One region of the Rhizobium sp. 10PS4 genome, then DNA from elsewhere that is predicted to be linked to it. Evidence: riboswitches for the same ligand, from Rfam matches in the RefSeq annotation. Region 1 holds a riboswitch; the other holds the start of a gene.
What was found. Region 1 has a riboswitch for FMN ahead of RWJ89_RS04760 (6,7-dimethyl-8-ribityllumazine synthase). Riboswitches for the same ligand answer to the same signal wherever they lie in the genome.
Positions count from the first base shown of each region.

Region 2: linked by a shared signal. The riboswitch ahead of ribB (3,4-dihydroxy-2-butanone-4-phosphate synthase) and the one ahead of RWJ89_RS04760 (6,7-dimethyl-8-ribityllumazine synthase) in region 1 are both predicted to bind FMN.

Region 1 is NZ_JAWDIW010000002.1:374,558-382,393, forward strand. Features, by position in the region: gene RWJ89_RS04740 (antibiotic biosynthesis monooxygenase family protein) at 1-84, opposite strand, end outside; gene RWJ89_RS04745 (MarR family winged helix-turn-helix transcriptional regulator) at 183-659, shown strand; gene RWJ89_RS04750 (cytochrome b) at 640-1,173, shown strand; gene RWJ89_RS04755 (VOC family protein) at 1,382-2,071, opposite strand; gene RWJ89_RS04760 (6,7-dimethyl-8-ribityllumazine synthase) at 2,328-2,762, opposite strand; FMN riboswitch at 2,840-2,982, opposite strand; gene RWJ89_RS04765 (SRPBCC family protein) at 3,229-3,675, shown strand; gene RWJ89_RS04770 (GCG_CRPN prefix-to-repeats domain-containing protein) at 3,862-4,170, shown strand; gene RWJ89_RS04775 (hypothetical protein) at 4,285-4,509, opposite strand; gene RWJ89_RS04780 (adenylate/guanylate cyclase domain-containing protein) at 4,725-5,828, shown strand; gene RWJ89_RS04785 (ABC transporter substrate-binding protein) at 5,984-6,952, shown strand; gene RWJ89_RS04790 (FecCD family ABC transporter permease) at 6,973-7,836, shown strand, end outside.
Region 2 is NZ_JAWDIW010000005.1:166,212-174,047, forward strand. Features, by position in the region: gene mobA (molybdenum cofactor guanylyltransferase MobA) at 1-489, opposite strand, end outside; gene RWJ89_RS11195 (DMT family transporter) at 516-1,424, opposite strand; gene RWJ89_RS11200 (SDR family oxidoreductase) at 1,753-2,520, shown strand; gene ribB (3,4-dihydroxy-2-butanone-4-phosphate synthase) at 2,607-3,242, opposite strand; FMN riboswitch at 3,369-3,519, opposite strand; gene RWJ89_RS11210 (glucose 1-dehydrogenase) at 3,712-4,494, opposite strand; gene RWJ89_RS11215 (hypothetical protein) at 4,592-4,732, opposite strand; gene RWJ89_RS11220 (SDR family oxidoreductase) at 4,761-5,549, opposite strand; gene RWJ89_RS11225 (sugar ABC transporter ATP-binding protein) at 5,572-7,050, opposite strand; gene RWJ89_RS11230 (sugar ABC transporter substrate-binding protein) at 7,078-7,836, opposite strand, start outside.

The DNA.
Region 1 (7,836 bases):
GTTGATGAGGACGATCGCGGAGGCATCGATCGCGATTTGGCGATCGATCGGGAAGGCAGGGTCCATCGGGCGCATGAGCGACATGGTCGACTCCATCTGATTTGGTTACATGATGTCAATCTGGTGATATGGATACATAATCAATTTGACACTATGGTGTCAATATAGCTTTATGGTGACAAATGCACGAACCTCAACGGACCCCGGCCGGAACAGCCTTGACCGACCTCATTCTGGATCTCTTCCGGCTCAATAACCGGATGATCAACGCCGGCGACAAGCTCGTCGAGGGGCTCGGCCTGACCAGCGCCCGCTGGCATGTCCTCGGCACCGTCATCACAGCAGGCCGGCCACAACCGGTCGCATGGCTGGCGCGCGACATGGGGGCCAACCGCCAGAACGTCCAGCGCATCGTCAACGATCTGGAGAAGGAAGGGCTTCTGGCGTTCGAGCCCAACCCGCACCACCGACGGGCACAGCTCGTCGTGCTGACGGACAGAGGAAAACAGGCATATGAAACCGCCATGCACCTGCAGGCCCCCTGGGTCGACATGCTCTCGGAAGGGCTTCAGGTCGAGGATATCAAAACCACGCATGCCGTCATGAAGGCGCTGCGCAGCAAACTGGAAGGACATGGAGATGTTGAAGAGCAGGCCTGATCGCCATGGCGCAATAGCGGTCTCGATCCACTGGTTGAGTGCGGTTCTGATCCTGGCGCTGCTCGGCTCCGGCTTCCGGGCTGCCAACGCCATGGACGCGGTGACCAAGGCCGGGCTGCTGCGTTTCCACATTCCGGTGGCGATCGTCGTCCTGCTTCTCACGGCTCTCCGCATTGTCTGGTGGTGGCGTTTCGATCGCAAGCCTGCGCCGGTGCAGGCATCGCCTCGCTGGCAGGAGCGGCTGGCGGGCTTTGTTCACCTCGCCTTCTACATTTTCATTCTCGGCATGGTTGCCAGCGGCATCGGAATGATGATCCTCAGCGGCGCTGCTCCCGCCGTCTTCGGGGCAGCCGGCGCCACGCTGCCTGATTTCACCACCTATCCGCCGCGTGGCCCGCATGGGTTCGGCGCCTTCCTGCTTGTCGGCCTGCTGGTCTTCCATGCCAGCGCCGCGCTCTATCACCAGTTCGTCCGCGGTGATCACCTGCTGCGGCGAATGTGGTATGGCGGCTGAGATCCCGCCGCCGTCGATGTCTAATGTTTGGCTTCTCGGGCCTGACTCAGGAGACGCAGATCACCAAGCCGGCAAGGAGCTGGCCAGTGCCACGCCCAATTCGACGATCAACGCTGTGCGCCAAGAAGGCGCGATAAAGCACCGCGCCGTTGCCCGCCGAGACGCTTCTCAAATGATGTCACCGTCTGCGTGACGTCGCCGCCCTTGCCTATAAGGGCAGCTGCTTGCCGGCCTGTTCGCTGACCATGTATTCGGCGTACCAGTCCGGCCAGTTCTCGTCGTGTTTGCCGCCGTTTCGCTTCTCGTGTTCGCCGTGCGCGGTCGCTGCACGGCGCATGGCTGATGCGAGATCGGTCGACGTTGTGAATGTCGTCCCGTCGGCGTCGATGCGTCCCGGCAGGCGCGTGGTGACTTCCTGGAACAGCCAGCCGTTGCCATCGGGATCCTTGAAGGAGGCAAAGGAGCGATAGCTGCGGTGATCGGGATCGCGGCCGGCAATGCGGAGCCGCCCGAACAGGTATGGTTCGTCCTTGCCGGCATAGACGCCGGCCGCGTCACGGAACACTTCGCTGACCTCGACGCCGCGGGCGATGAGATCGCGGCGGGCGGCCTCGATGTCGGAGACGACGAGGTAGAGGCCCTGGGCGGAGCCGGGGGCGGCGGCGGTGACGTTCTTGCCGAAGATGATCGCGCAGCCGGAGCCCGGCGGCGTAAACTGGATCACCCGAAAGTCGGCATCATTGGCGAAGTCGGCGTCGAGCCGCCAGCCCAGGTCGTCATAAAAACGTTTGGCGCGGTCGACGTCGGAAACGGGGATGACGACCACCTCGAGCTTGGTATCGACGGGCTGTGTTCTCGGGGTCTCAATGGGGGGTTCGCTGCGCAGTGCATTGCTCATCTTAAGCTCCTTGGGTTCTGGATGTCTTGAGAATTGCGGACACGTGACGGTCAAGTTGACCACGGCGCGGTGGGGTCGTCGAATCAATTATTCTGTCTGATTTGGCCGGTATTGGCGGAGTCCGCTGCGACACACGGCGCGTCGCTCTCGATTCGTGCGGTTGGTGAGGGCATGTCGTCCGTGAGGCGGCGGGGTCGGTTCCCCGCCACCTTCGTCTGTCGTCCTGCGGCTCGTCGAGCCGGCGTGCAGGAAGTTCTTACGCGGCGAGAGCGGCGCGGGTTTTGCCGATCGTCAGAGCCGCCTTTGCTGCCTCGCGCCCTTTCTCGACGAAATGTGCGCGGTAGATCTGTTTGTGGTGCTCGGTTTCCTGATACTGATGCGGCGTCAGCGAAACCGACAGCACCGGCACACCGGTATCCATGCCGGCGCGCATCAGCCCATCGACGACGGCCTGGGCGACGAATTCGTGGCGGTAGATTCCGCCGTCGACGACGAAGGCGGCGGCAACGACAGCGGCATAGCGTCCGGTTGCCGCAAGATCGCGCGACAGCAGCGGCATTTCGAATGCGCCGGGAACATCGAACACATCGATCTGCTCGGGCGGAATAAGCTGATGGAAGCCATCTAGGGCGCGGTCGACGATATCGGCGTGCCAGCTGGCTTTGACGAAGGCATAGCGGGTGGGTGTCATGGTAATCTCCTTTGGCGAACAGACACATCACCCAAGGCGATCACGAACGTCCCCGACAGCCGCAGGGCGGCAGGAACGCACGTTCTCTTTCATCCGGACTATGACCGTCGGCTCAGGCATCTCACCTGATCTGCTGACCCTTCCTGAGAAGGCGCTCGCGGGCTCGCAATCTAAATTGCATACCGCCGGTAGGGACTTGCACCCCGCCCTGAGAACGGCGCGAACAATAGGGGGAAGGTGACGGGCTGGCAATAGGTCGAAATGCTTGGCGGCCAATGCAGCATCAGCGCTCCCGACCCGGCGATTTCGCTTGTTGGTCGATCGCGACGGGCAAGCCCTCTTGCGGAGGATGGGCTTGCGCCTACATGCTGTGCGTGAGGATATTCACGTCAGAATAGCACGGCAAGACAGGCTGCGCCGTCTCCACCGGAGACGGGCAGGGCCGTGGAAACCATGGGAGAGAGAGATGCAAGACCCCTTTGTCGTCCACCGCGAGGCGCATATCGCGGCGCCGCCGGCTGCGGTGTTCGCGTTGATGACCGACCCGGAAAAGATCCTGCGCTGGATGGGAACGGAAGCGCAGGTCGAGCCGCAGCCCGGCGGGCTCTATCTCGTCAACGTTACCGGCGCGCGCTTTGCGCGCGGCTCGTTTCGCGAGGTGGTGCCGGTTCATCGCCTTGCCTACAGCTTCGGCTGGGACGGCAGCGAGGTGGTGCCGCCGGGGTCGAGCCTAGTCGAGATCGACCTGATCGAGCAGGGGGGCGGAACGCTGCTGCGGCTCACCCACAGCGGCCTGCCGAGCGCCGAGCAATGCGCCGGCCATGCGGAAGGCTGGGCACATTATCTCGGACGGCTGACCGAGGTCGCCGCCGGGGGGGATCCGGGTCCCGATCCTTTTTACGGCAGGACATGAACAATTTTTTGCGGGCGGCGGGGCGGTTCTGAAGCGCTTGCCGTTGCGACAACAGCGGTCGGCGAGCGCTCGGACCAGCCGTGCGGAAGCGCTTCTTTTTCTCCCGCAAACATGAACGCGCAGTTCATCTCCAGTTCAATTTGGCGGTCATAAGGTGTGGACGGCTGGATTGAAATGGAGTTCTCGATGAAGGCACTTTCTATCGCGGCTGCCTTGCTCGCTGGCAGCCTCTCGTTCGGCACAGCGCAGGCGATGCCGATGGGGACAATCAATGTCCAGAGCAATGTCACAAAGGTCGACTACGCCTGCGGTCGCGGCTGGCATCTGACGCGCTGGGGCGAATGCCGGCGAAACTGGCGCCGCCCACCGCCGGTAGCTTTCTACGGTGGCCCGCCCCGCTGGGGCTGGGAGCGGCGTCACCGGGATTGGGATGGTCCGCGCTGGCGCCATGAGCGGCGCTGGGATCGCGACCGCCGTTGGCGGGATGATGACTAAGGGTCTTGCTTAGTTGGAGATGGACGAAGGCCGGGGCGATTTTCGCCCGGCCTTTTCTGATGAGACAGCTTCACGACGCTGACCGGCAGCGTCCTCCCGATTTGTCCGATACGGTCAGATCCTGCTGACGAGCCAGTACTTGTCGTCGATCAGCTCCTCGAGCTCGACCGGGTCCTTGACGCCGAATTCGAACCATTCGACGAGTTCCTTCGCCTTGCGGCTGCTCTCCTCCGCCGTCAGCTCGACCTGATGTCTTTCGCACCATCGCCTAAGGATCGACGTCAGCAGCGTCATGTCATTCCCATCCAGCGGATCTTTCGGCCAGAATATCGTGCCCATCGCACCCCTCAATCACACGATGACGAACGACCCTATAGTGGAATCAAAGTCGCGCAAGTTTAAAGTGTTTATTTTTTGTTTTCCACCACGCCGAATGGTTTTCGACAGCCGATGCGGACGGCCTTTGCGGGCGACAGGCCGAGTCGCTGGAAACGTCCCCACGATCACCCGGGGATGTCCTTGCGGATGTCCACGTGGGCGTGCGATGTTAAGCGATGGATCTGCCGTCTCCCCTTGCCTGGCTGGTTGATGAGGCCGGAGCCTCGCCTGGTCCCGAACGGTTTCTGGCCGAACTCGGGCGCCGGCTGCTGGCCGACGGACTGCCGCTTTCCGGCGGCACGCTGACGCTTTCGGTGCCGCATCCGATCATTGCACGGCGCACCTGGCTATGGCGGGCCGAGACCGGTGCTGTCATCGAGGCGCTGGCCTTTGCCGCGGCTCCGCAGAGCGAGGCCGGGCGCGACTGGCTGACCGGGCTCGGGCCGGTATGGGAGGAGCGAATAGGGCCTTCGCAGGATAGTCCCATGCTCGACTGGGCGGGTATCGACAACCGGGCAGGGTCGGGCGCATTCGCTCCGGCCGACGCCGACCGGCTGCGCGAGGTTGCGCGTTTTGCCGCCGCACCACTCGCAGCACTCGCGGCGCGGGAGGCGCGGGCAGCTCTGCTCGAAGCCTATCTCGGCCGGCGTAGTGCCGCCCGGGTGCAGGCCGGCGAGCTTGCCCGCGGCACCGGCGAGACCATCCGTGCCGCTCTTCTCTGCGCCGATCTGCGCGATTTCACCGCGCTTTCGGAGGTGACCGAGCCGCACGCAATGATCGCCACATTGGACGCTTGGTTCGATCGTGTGGCAGGCGCCGTGCACGCCTTCGGCGGCGAGGTGCTGAAATTCATGGGCGACGGTGTGCTGGCGATCTTTCCGGTCACGGCTGGGTCGGTCGAGGCAGACGCTGGCCGAGGGGATCGCGAGGCCTGCGAGGCCGCCCTTCGCGCGGTTGCCGCGAGCCGTGCCGGCATGGCCCATCTCGACCAGATACGCCTGGCGCAGGGGCTGGCGCCGCTGCCCTTCGGCGCAGCATTGCATTTCGGGGAAATCCTGTGGGGCAATATCGGCGCGGCCGACCGGCTGGATTTCACCGCCATCGGCCCCGCCGTCAATCTGGTCAGCCGGCTGGAAGGGCTCTGCAAGCCGCTCGGCCGAAGCGTGCTGATCTCGGGCGCGGTGGCAGCGAATACGGCGACGGCGCTGACGCCGCTCGGAGAGCATACCTTGCGCGGCATTGCCGACCCTTGTGCGGTGTTCACGCTGCCGGCGGATTGAGCCGTCAACAGGACACTGCCCGATGGAGTTGGATATGCAACGGTTTCTTCCAGTTGCGATTTGTCCACCCGGGAAATCGCACCGCAAAATCATGATTGTGAAACTCCGCTTTTTTAGCTAAAGCCTGTCCGCACATCGCACGGGAGGTTTCACGCATGGCTCGATACACACGCACGTTTTTCTCTGCTCTGGGTCTGTCTGCAATTCTGATGGCAGGGGCCGCTCGGGCCGAAGAGGGCAAGAAAGTCTCGATCGTTGACGACCGCGGCGTCACCGTCGAAGTCCCGGCGCAGCCGAAGCGCATTGCCTCGATTTCCTATTTCGCCGATGACGTCGCGCTGGCGCTCGGCATCAAGCCCGTTGCGAGCACCTATATGACGGCGGGCCGCGAACCCGATTTCCTGCTCGGCCTGACCTCCGGGATGAAGCAGATCGGCCAGCGTGCCAAACCCAATCTGGAACTTCTTTCCGAAGCCAAGCCGGACCTGATCATCGCGATCCGCCGCTATACCGTCGGCAACGCGGCGCAGCTGCAGAACATCGCCCCCTATGTCGCTTACAATATGGAACTGCTCGAAGAGAGCTACAGCGAAACCGCCGCGCTTTCGATGCTGCTCGGCAAGCCCGAACGCGGCGAGCAGCTGAATGCCGATTTCCGCAAGCATCTTGCAGAGTACGCAGCCAAGGCGCCGAAGGATGTTCATCCCCGCTTCCTGATCATGTGGGGTGGCGCAACACCTTTCGCCTTCCACACGGAAAATACCTCGGCTTCGATCGTCGCCGCAATCGGCGGTGACAATATTCCGGGGCCGAAGAGCCCAGGTGGTGAATTCGGCATCGATCTCAGCCTCGAAACCATGCTGGAGAAGGATCCCGAGGTCATCTTCATCTATGATTCCGGCCCGGATCGCCCGCATGAGAGCAATCCGATCTGGTCGCAGCTGTCGGCGGTCAAGAACAACCGGGTCTTCTATGTCGGCGACCAGTGGGTCGAGACCAACGGCCCGATCGCCCGCGAAATCGTCCTGCGCGAGGCGGCACATTATCTCTATCCCGATACGTTCCCGGCCATTGATGTCAAAGCGGAGGCCGCCAAGCTGATCCCCGCCGAACTACAGAACTAAAGCTCAGGAAAAGACCTGCGATGAGCCCCCGGCAATCGTTCCTGGCCATAGGGCTCATCGTCGTTGCATCCATGCTGGCCGTGATGCTCGGATTGCTGGTCGGCGCAAAGCCGATTTCGATCGAGACGGCGGTCCGCGTGCTCCTCGCACCCGATGGGAAGATCGAATCCATCCTTGTTTGGACGCTGCGTCTGCCGCGCAGCCTGACGGCCGTTGCCGGCGGCGCGGGGCTTGCTGTTTCCGGCTACGTGCTGCAGACGCTGACGCGCAATCCTCTGGCTGATCCCGGCATCACCGGCGTGACATCGGGGGCGGTCGCGCCGATCGTCTGCTGTTTCGTGTTCGTGCCCTGGCTTTCGGCCGGCTATTATCCCTTCATCGGCCTTGCCGGCGGGCTCGCGGCTGCCTCGGTGACATTCTGGGTGTCGCGCGGCGGGCAGGGGCGGCCGCTGCAGCTTGCGCTCGGCGGCGTCAGCGTCTCGCTCTTCCTCGGCGCGATCACCACCTATGTGCTTTTACTAACCGGGCCCCAATCGGCATCGCTGCTCTTCTGGCTGGCCGGCGGCTTCCAGGGGCGCACCTGGTCGCACCTCCTCTACATGCTGCCCTGGACGGTCGCCGGCGTCGCCGGTGCGCTCGTTCTCCGGCGCGTCATCGGCATGTTCATGCTGAGCGATCATGCGGCGGCCGGCATGGGGCTTCAGCTCGGCCTGTGGAAACCGCTCATCCTCATTCTCGCCGTCATCCCGGTGGCGGGGGTCGCGCCGGTCGCCGGGCCGGTCGCCTTCGTCGGCCTTGCCGCTCCCCATATTGCCCGGCTGCTCAAACCGCGGGGCACGGGATGGGAGATCGGATTATCCGCCGCCCTCGGCGCGCTGATCGTC
Region 2 (7,836 bases), on a different contig from region 1:
GTCGCGTACGCGGCGCTTCTCGTCGGCGGCGATCCAGGCTTCGAGATCGGCGGCCAGCGTCACTGGCCAGAGCCCGAAGACCGGATGGCTGCGGCCCTCGGAGGTGGCAATGGCGATCTGCGACGAGTGCTCGATCGCCGCCGCCAGCCGGGCGACGAGATCGGCCGGGAAGAACGGGCAATCCACCGAGACCGTGACGACGTGGGTGATTGAGGGAAGGCCGGCGGCATAAACCATAGCCGCATGGATGCCGGCCATTGGTCCGGCCTTGCCGGGAAAACGGTCGGGAACGACAGGCACTTCCTCGGGGGCGGTTTCGGCATTGACGGCAACGAGCAAGGCCTGTTGCGAGAGGCGGGTCAGCACATGGTGGAGCAGGTTCTCGGCCCCGAGCATTACGCCCGCCTTGTCGCGGCCCATGCGCTGCGAACGTCCGCCGGCCAGCACGACGCCCGCTATATGAGATTTATCCAACGAGAATTCAGCCATTATCCTTCCTCAGCCATCATCTTGCTTCAGACGGGCGCGCGCGGCGCAGATTTCTGCGCGATCGGCGACACACGGCGCTTGGCCTCACGATAGAACGTATAGAGGCCGGAGGCGATGACGATCGCAGCCCCGACGAGCGTCCAGCTGTCAGGCACTTCGGCGAAGAAGAGGAAGCCGAGCAGAGAGGAGAAGATCAGGCTGGTATAGCGGAACGGCGCGACGAAAGAAATTTCGCCGGTGCGCATGGCGAGGATGACCGACTGGTAGCCGACGAGCACCAGTACCGAAGCGAGCGCGAGATGCCCAAGCGCTGCGGCGCTGACCGGTTGCCAGCCGCCGAGCACCGGAATAAGCAGCGCGCCGAAGAAGGAGGCTGATATGGCGGTGATGACGGTTATCATCAGCGAGGGAATCTCGGGACTGATGCTCCGGGTGGCGAGATCGCGGCCAGCCGTCGTCAGCACCGCGGCAACGCAGAGGAGGGCGGCGGCGGTGAATCCCTCAGGGCCGGGGCGGATGATGATCATCACGCCGACGAGGCCGACGAGGATCGCCGACCAGCGCCGCCAACCAACCGGCTCGCCAAAGAAGAGCGCCGCACCGAAGGTGACGACCAACGGCAGCGACTGCAGGATCGCCGAGGCATTGGCGATCGGCATCATGCCGAGCGCGGTGATATAGGTGACGGCGGCGAGCGCCTCGCAGATGATCCTGAAGATGATCATCGGCTCCAGCACGATGCGCCAGGAACGCAGCGCGCCCATTCTCCAGGCAATCAGATAGACGAGCAGGCTGGTGAAGAGGCCGCGCAAGAACATGATTTCGCCGGCGTTCATATAGGCGATCACCGATTTGGACAGGGCGTCGCTTGCGGAAAAGCCGGCCATCGCCAAGCTCATATAGATGGCGCCCTCAGTATTGCGTGACCGCGGCATGAAGAGATTCCCGTTACCTGTGCGCTCCTTTTAGTCGCGAAGATGCATCAAGGGAATCGGATGAATGTCACACAAAGCATAAATCGATGATGCGATGCACAGTAACGCTGACATCAACGCAGGCGTGTGAGTGGAGATCGCCGCAAATCACCGTTTTATAACGTGAATCCCAATACTTCCGACGCCGCAATCAAGGCGCCGATGGGGACGCGCCGTCGCGCTGCCGGTTCGTCCATAGGCGTTTTTCTCTTCCTGCGCGGGAAACGGGTGGCTGCACCGCCTGATGTTTGAGCATCTCAGATCTCGCAACAACGAAGGAGAAACCGATATGACACTTCTGAACGACAAGATCGCCATCATCACCGGCGCAAGCTCCGGCATCGGCCGCGCGGCGGCGAAACTCTTTGCGCGGCAAGGCGCCAAGCTCGTGGTCACCGGCCGGCGACAGGACGCGCTCGATGCCGTCATCGCAGAAATCGAGGCGGAGGGCGGACAGGCCGTCGCCATATCAGGCGATGTCAGGGACGAGGCGCTGCAGGCAAGGCTTGTCGAGACGGCGGTCTCGCGCTTCGGCAGGCTCGACATCGCCTTCAACAATGCCGGCATCCTCGGTGAGATGGGGCCGGTTGCCGGGCTGTCGCTGAAGGGCTGGCGCGAGACGATCGAGACCAATCTCACCGCCGCCTTCCTCGGCGCCAAGTACCAGTCGGCGGCGATGGGAAAAGGCGGCGGGTCGCTGATCTTCACCTCGACTTTCGTCGGCCACACCGCCGGCATGCCTGGCATGGCGGCCTATGCGGCGAGCAAGGCGGGGTTGATCGGTTTCGTGCAGGTGCTCGCCGCTGAACTCGGAGCTCAGAAGATCCGCGTCAACGCACTGCTTCCCGGCGGCACCGACACACCCGCCAGCATTACCAACGCGCCTGATGCCACGCCGGAGGTGCTCGCCTTCGTCGAGGGATTGCATGCGCTGAAACGCATGGCGCAACCCGAAGAGATCGCCAATGCGGCGCTTTTCCTCGCCTCCGACATGTCGAGCTTCGTGACCGGCGCGGCGATGCTGGCTGACGGCGGCGTTTCGATCAGCCGGACTTAAGGCGGACAAGCGAAGGTGCCGTCAGGGTCATCACTGCGGCATGTTCTTTGTTGCGGCGGGCTATGCCGCCGCAACAAAGGCATCGATCAGGCGACCTCGCGTACGTCTTTTGCCGCCTGGCGTTCGAGATAGGCGACCAGATCCTCGATGGTGACGAGGAGGAGGTTGTGGCGTTTGGCAAAAAGGGTGAGTTCGGGCAGGCGCGACATGGTTCCGTCGTCATTGGCGACTTCGCAGATGACGCCGGCCGGGGTCCTTCCGGCGAGGCGGGCGAGATCGACGGCGGCTTCGGTGTGGCCGGGGCGACCGAGCACGCCGCGGGGGTTGGCGCGCAGCGGAAAGATGTGGCCGGGGCGGGCGAATTCGTCAGGCTTTGTGCGATCGTCGACGAGGGCGCTGATGGTCGCGGCGCGGTCCGCCGCAGAGATGCCCGTCGTCGTGCCCTTGAGATAATCGACCGAGACCGTGAAGGCGGTTTTGTGCGATTCCGTATTGTTGGGCACCATCAGCGGAATATCGAGCGCATCGAGGCGCTCGCCTTCCATGGCGATGCAGACGAGGCCACGGGCGTGGGTCATCATGAAGGCGATTGTTTCCGGGGTGACGGCATCGGCCGCGACCACGATATCGCCTTCGTTTTCCCGGTTCTGGTCATCGACGACGACGACCATCTTGCCGCTGGCAATGGCTGATATGGCATCTTCAATTGTTGCGATAGTCATGCTGTCTGGCCTTTCAAGGGTTATGTCAGCGGACTGACATGGTCTGCTCGGCTCAATCCGTGAGCGAGCCTTCTGCCCTTGGGCGAACAAACGTCGGCCGACTCCGGGAGGGAGTGCGACTGCCCGTGTTGTCCTCTTCCATCCGGACTATACCGTCGGCTCCGGCATCTCACCGGATCTGCTGACCTTCCGACAGGAGGTGCCGGAAGCGCTCGCGGGCTCCAGGATTGCTCCTGATACCGCCGGTGGGGAATTACACCCCGCCCTGAGAACATTTCAAAGATAGGATCAAAAACAGGCGGATGGCAAGGTCACACGACCGGGCAAAAATGCAAAGCTGCCCTAACGCCGATGGACACACTGTTCACACGGAGGCGACGACCGTGTCGCCTTCCGCGCTTCGTTGGTGGTTTGATGTTTGTTTCAGGTCGTTGTCTCAAAGCCGCTGCACACTTTTGGGCGAAATGTATCAGGACATGATCAGGCCGCCGTCGACATTGATCGTCTGGCCGGTGATATAGGCGGCATCCTCGCTGGCGAGGAAGGTCACCAGGCCGGCGACGTCTTCGCCGGAGCCGGCCCGTTTCATCGGGATGCCCTCGACCCATTCCTTCATCAACTCGCCGGGGGCGTAGTTGCCGAGCAGCTTGCCCCAGGCCTGGTCGTTATAGGCCCACATGTCGGTCTCGATGATGCCGGGGCAGAAGGCGTTGACGGTGATCTTCTCAGTCGCGACTTCCTTGGCCAGGCTCTGGGTGATGCCGACGACGCCCATTTTCGAGGCGGCATAATGCGGCGTGTAGATAAAGCCGTCACGGGCCTGGCCGGAAGCGGTGTTGATGATGCGGCCGCCGCGCTTGTGCTTGCGCATTCTTGATATCGCCTCCTGGGCGCAGAGGAAGACGCCCTTGGTGTTGACGGCCATGACCTTGTCCCACTCGTTTTCGGTCAGGTCCTCGACGCGGGCAATGGTGATGACGCCGGCGTTCTGGATCGAGACGTCGACCGAGCCGAATTCCTTCTCGGCGGCATCATAGAGGGCGGTGACGCTCGCCTTGTCGGTGACGTCGCCGATGAAGGAGATCGCCTTGCCGCCTTCGGCCCGGATCTGTTCGGCAACGCCGTGAACCAGCTCCTCGTTGGCCGAGACGACGAGATTGGCGCCTTCTTTCGCAAAGCGTTTGGCGATCGCCGCTCCGATGCCGCGGCTACCCCCGGTAATGACGACGGTCTTCTGCTCAAAGCGTTTCATGCTCTTTCCTTGTCCATCGATAAACAGCAAATCTGGATGCGAACTACCATGCGATCATCATTGGGAGCTCAACTGGTTGTCGTGAATTCAGGCAGTCCTAAGCGCTGATGACGACGCCTGAGCTCTCCGTCCGTTCAATCAGCGCGAAGGGCGGGCAGACGACGATATCGCACGCCGTCGTGCCCGTTATTCCCTTCAGCGCCTCGATCTCAGCCAGGGAGGAAGCGAGATCGGTCACTTTCCCGCGGCGGCAATGAGCTTTCCCATCACCAGCAGCAGAAACCGCCGTCAACGAGAAGATCGACGCCGGTCACGAAACTCGCTGCATTCGACAGCAGGAACACCGCCGGACCTACCATCTCGTCCACCGCTGCCATGCGCTGCATCGGCGTCTGCTCTTCGAAGAGCTTGGTCTGGTGGACCATCTCCGGACGGGTGTTCATGGGCGTTGCCGTGTATCCGGGGGAGATGGTGTTGACGCGAATGCCGCGGTCGACCCATTCCATCGCCATAGACTTCGACATATGGATCACGCCCGCCTTGGAGGCGTTATAGTGCGCTTGGCTCAGCCCCCGGTTCACGATCACGCCGGACATGGAGGCGATATTGACGATGGAGCCGCGCCCATTTTTCAGCATGGCGCGAGCCTCTGCCTGGCAGGAAAGAAAGACGCCTTTGAGGTTGATATCCATCAACGTCTGATATTGGTCCTCCTCCATTTCTTCCGCTGCGTTCGCGTTCGCGATGCCCGCCGCGTTGACTGCAAGTGTCAATGGGCCGAGATCTGCCTCAGTACGTGCTATTGCCTCTCCAAGGGAAGACTTGCTCGTGACATCCGCCGCGATCTGGATCGAGCGGCGGCCGGCGGCGCGAATATGTTCAGCCGTCTTGGCCAGTCCGTCGTCGGTTCGGCGGTCGAGCAGCGCCACGTCGGCGCCGCATTGCGTAAGGCCGATGGCAATGCGCTGACCAATACCGCTGCCGGCTCCGGTAACGATGGCAACCTGGCCGCTGAGATCGAAAAGCTTCGGGGCGTTCAGAGTGATGTCGGACACCGCTCTTCCTTTCTCTGTCTGTTTAGATGGTAGCTAGCTCCATGACCGAAACGTCATTTGCCTGGTCACGATTGAGAATCCCCGCCTGCTTGCCTTGCGCAAGCACGAGAATGCGATTGGAGACTCCGAGAACTTCTTCGAGGTCCGAGCTTACGACGATGACCGCGACGCCCTGTTTGGCAAGATTGACGATGATGTCGTAGATGCCCGCTCTGGCGCCGACGTCGATGCCTCTCGTAGGCTCGTCGAGCACGACGACCTTGGGATCGCGCATGAGCCACTTCGCGATCACGACCTTCTGCTGGTTGCCGCCGGATAGGTCCGAGGCGTGCTGTTCAGCACGGCCCTTTACCCCGAACTTGGCAACTGCTTTTTCTGCAAAGGAGCGCTTGACGCGCGGCGTGATCCAACCGCCGCCGAGTTTGTCAAGATTGGCATAGATAATGTTCTCGCTGATCCGGTGCCCGACGATCAGGCCTTGCTCCTTGCGGTCTTCCGGAACCATCACGATACCCTTGGCGATTGCGTCCGCCGGATCGCGCAGCCTGAGTTCCTCGCCTTCCAGCTTGATCGAACCAGCACTGATTGGGTCTGCTCCCGAAATCGCACGCACCAGTTCGGTGCGGCCGGCGCCGACCAATCCGGCGATCCCCAGAATTTCCCCGGCCCGGACCTCGAAGGTAACGTCACGGAACGAGTTGTCCGGCGAGCTCAGCCCGGACACCTGGAGTACGGGACGATCTGTCGGAACCGGCAGGGTAGGGAACAAGCGGTCAAGCGGGCGCCCGACCATGCTCTCGACAATCGTTCGCACCGGGGTCGCGCTGTCTGAGAATTCCTGCACGCGCTCGCCATCGCGAAGAACGACGATCCGGTCGGTTATTCGCTTGATCTCTTCCATGCGGTGGGAAATGTAGACGATGCCGACACCTTGTGAGCGAAGCTTCCGAACCTGTTCGAAAAGAGCTTCCGTCTCCGCACCGCCAAGGGCGGCTGTCGGCTCATCGAGAATCAGGAGCTTTGCGTTGAGAGCCAGCGCCTTGGCGATCTCGATAAGTTGCTGATTTGCCGTGGAAAGGCCGGCGACCGTCCGCGTTGCGGGGATGTGAAGGTTCAAGCGAGCGAGCTGGTCCTGGGCCCGGCGAACCATCTGAGCGCGGTCGACGACGCCGTTCTTCATCGGCCAACGTCCGATGAAGACGTTTTCCGCGATCGACAGCTGCGGCAGAAGCTGCAGCTCTTGGTGGATCAGGACAACGCCCTTGTCGATCGCTTCCCTTGGTGTGGCCGGGGCATAAGGCTGCCCCAGCCACGTCATTGATCCTTCGGATGGTGTGCGGGACCCGGCGATGATGCCCGATAGCGTTGACTTGCCTGCTCCGTTTTCACCGAGAAGTGCAACTACCTCGCCCGGATAGACGTCCAAGCTGACATTCTTCAGAACCTGGAGCGGCCCATACCATTTGGATATGCCCCTCAGGGAAAGAACTGGATCAGTCACGGCACACCTCCTCTAGACTCGACTTCATTACGGATGGTTGGCGATGAAGCCTGCGACGTTTTCCTTGGTTGTCAGCGTGGCATCCATAAGCTGCACCGGGGGTACCTTTTCTCCGGCGACAAGCTTGGCGGCATTTTCGACCGCATCGCGGCCCATCTTCTGCGTCTGCTGGGTCGCAGTTACGTTGAAGACGCCCTTGCTGAGTGCCTCGAGAGCTGCGGTGTCGCCATCGAAGCCGCCAACCACGATCTTCTGGGAAGGATTGGCGACCTTGATCGCCTGGGCGGCGCCAAGTGCGAGGCCGTCGGCCTGTGCGAACACGATGGAAACGTCAGGATTTGCCTGCAGCATATTCTGCATGATCTGGAAGCCTTCGTCCTGGCTCCAGATGTTCGAGAACTGTTCGGCGACAACCTTGACGTCCGGATATGCCTTGAGAGATTCAGCGCAGCCCTTCGAGCGGTCGACTTCCGGCGTCGTGCCCTTCTGGCCGTGGATGATGACCATCTTCCCTTTGCCGCCGGCTTCCTTCAGAATGTAGTCGCACACGGCCTTGGCAGACGCGACGGAATCCGTTGCAAGGAAGGTATCGCCGGGTGCTCCCTCGGCGTTGCGGTCAACGTTCACGACCGGAATACCAGCGCTCTTGGCGAGTTTGACCGGAACGGTCGCAGCGGCCGCGCCGGCCGGAATGTAGATCAGCGCGTCGATTTTCTGGGTCAGGAGGTCCTGGATCTGGTTGACCTGCGTCGGCCCGTCGCCCTTAGCGTCGACGGTGATGACTTC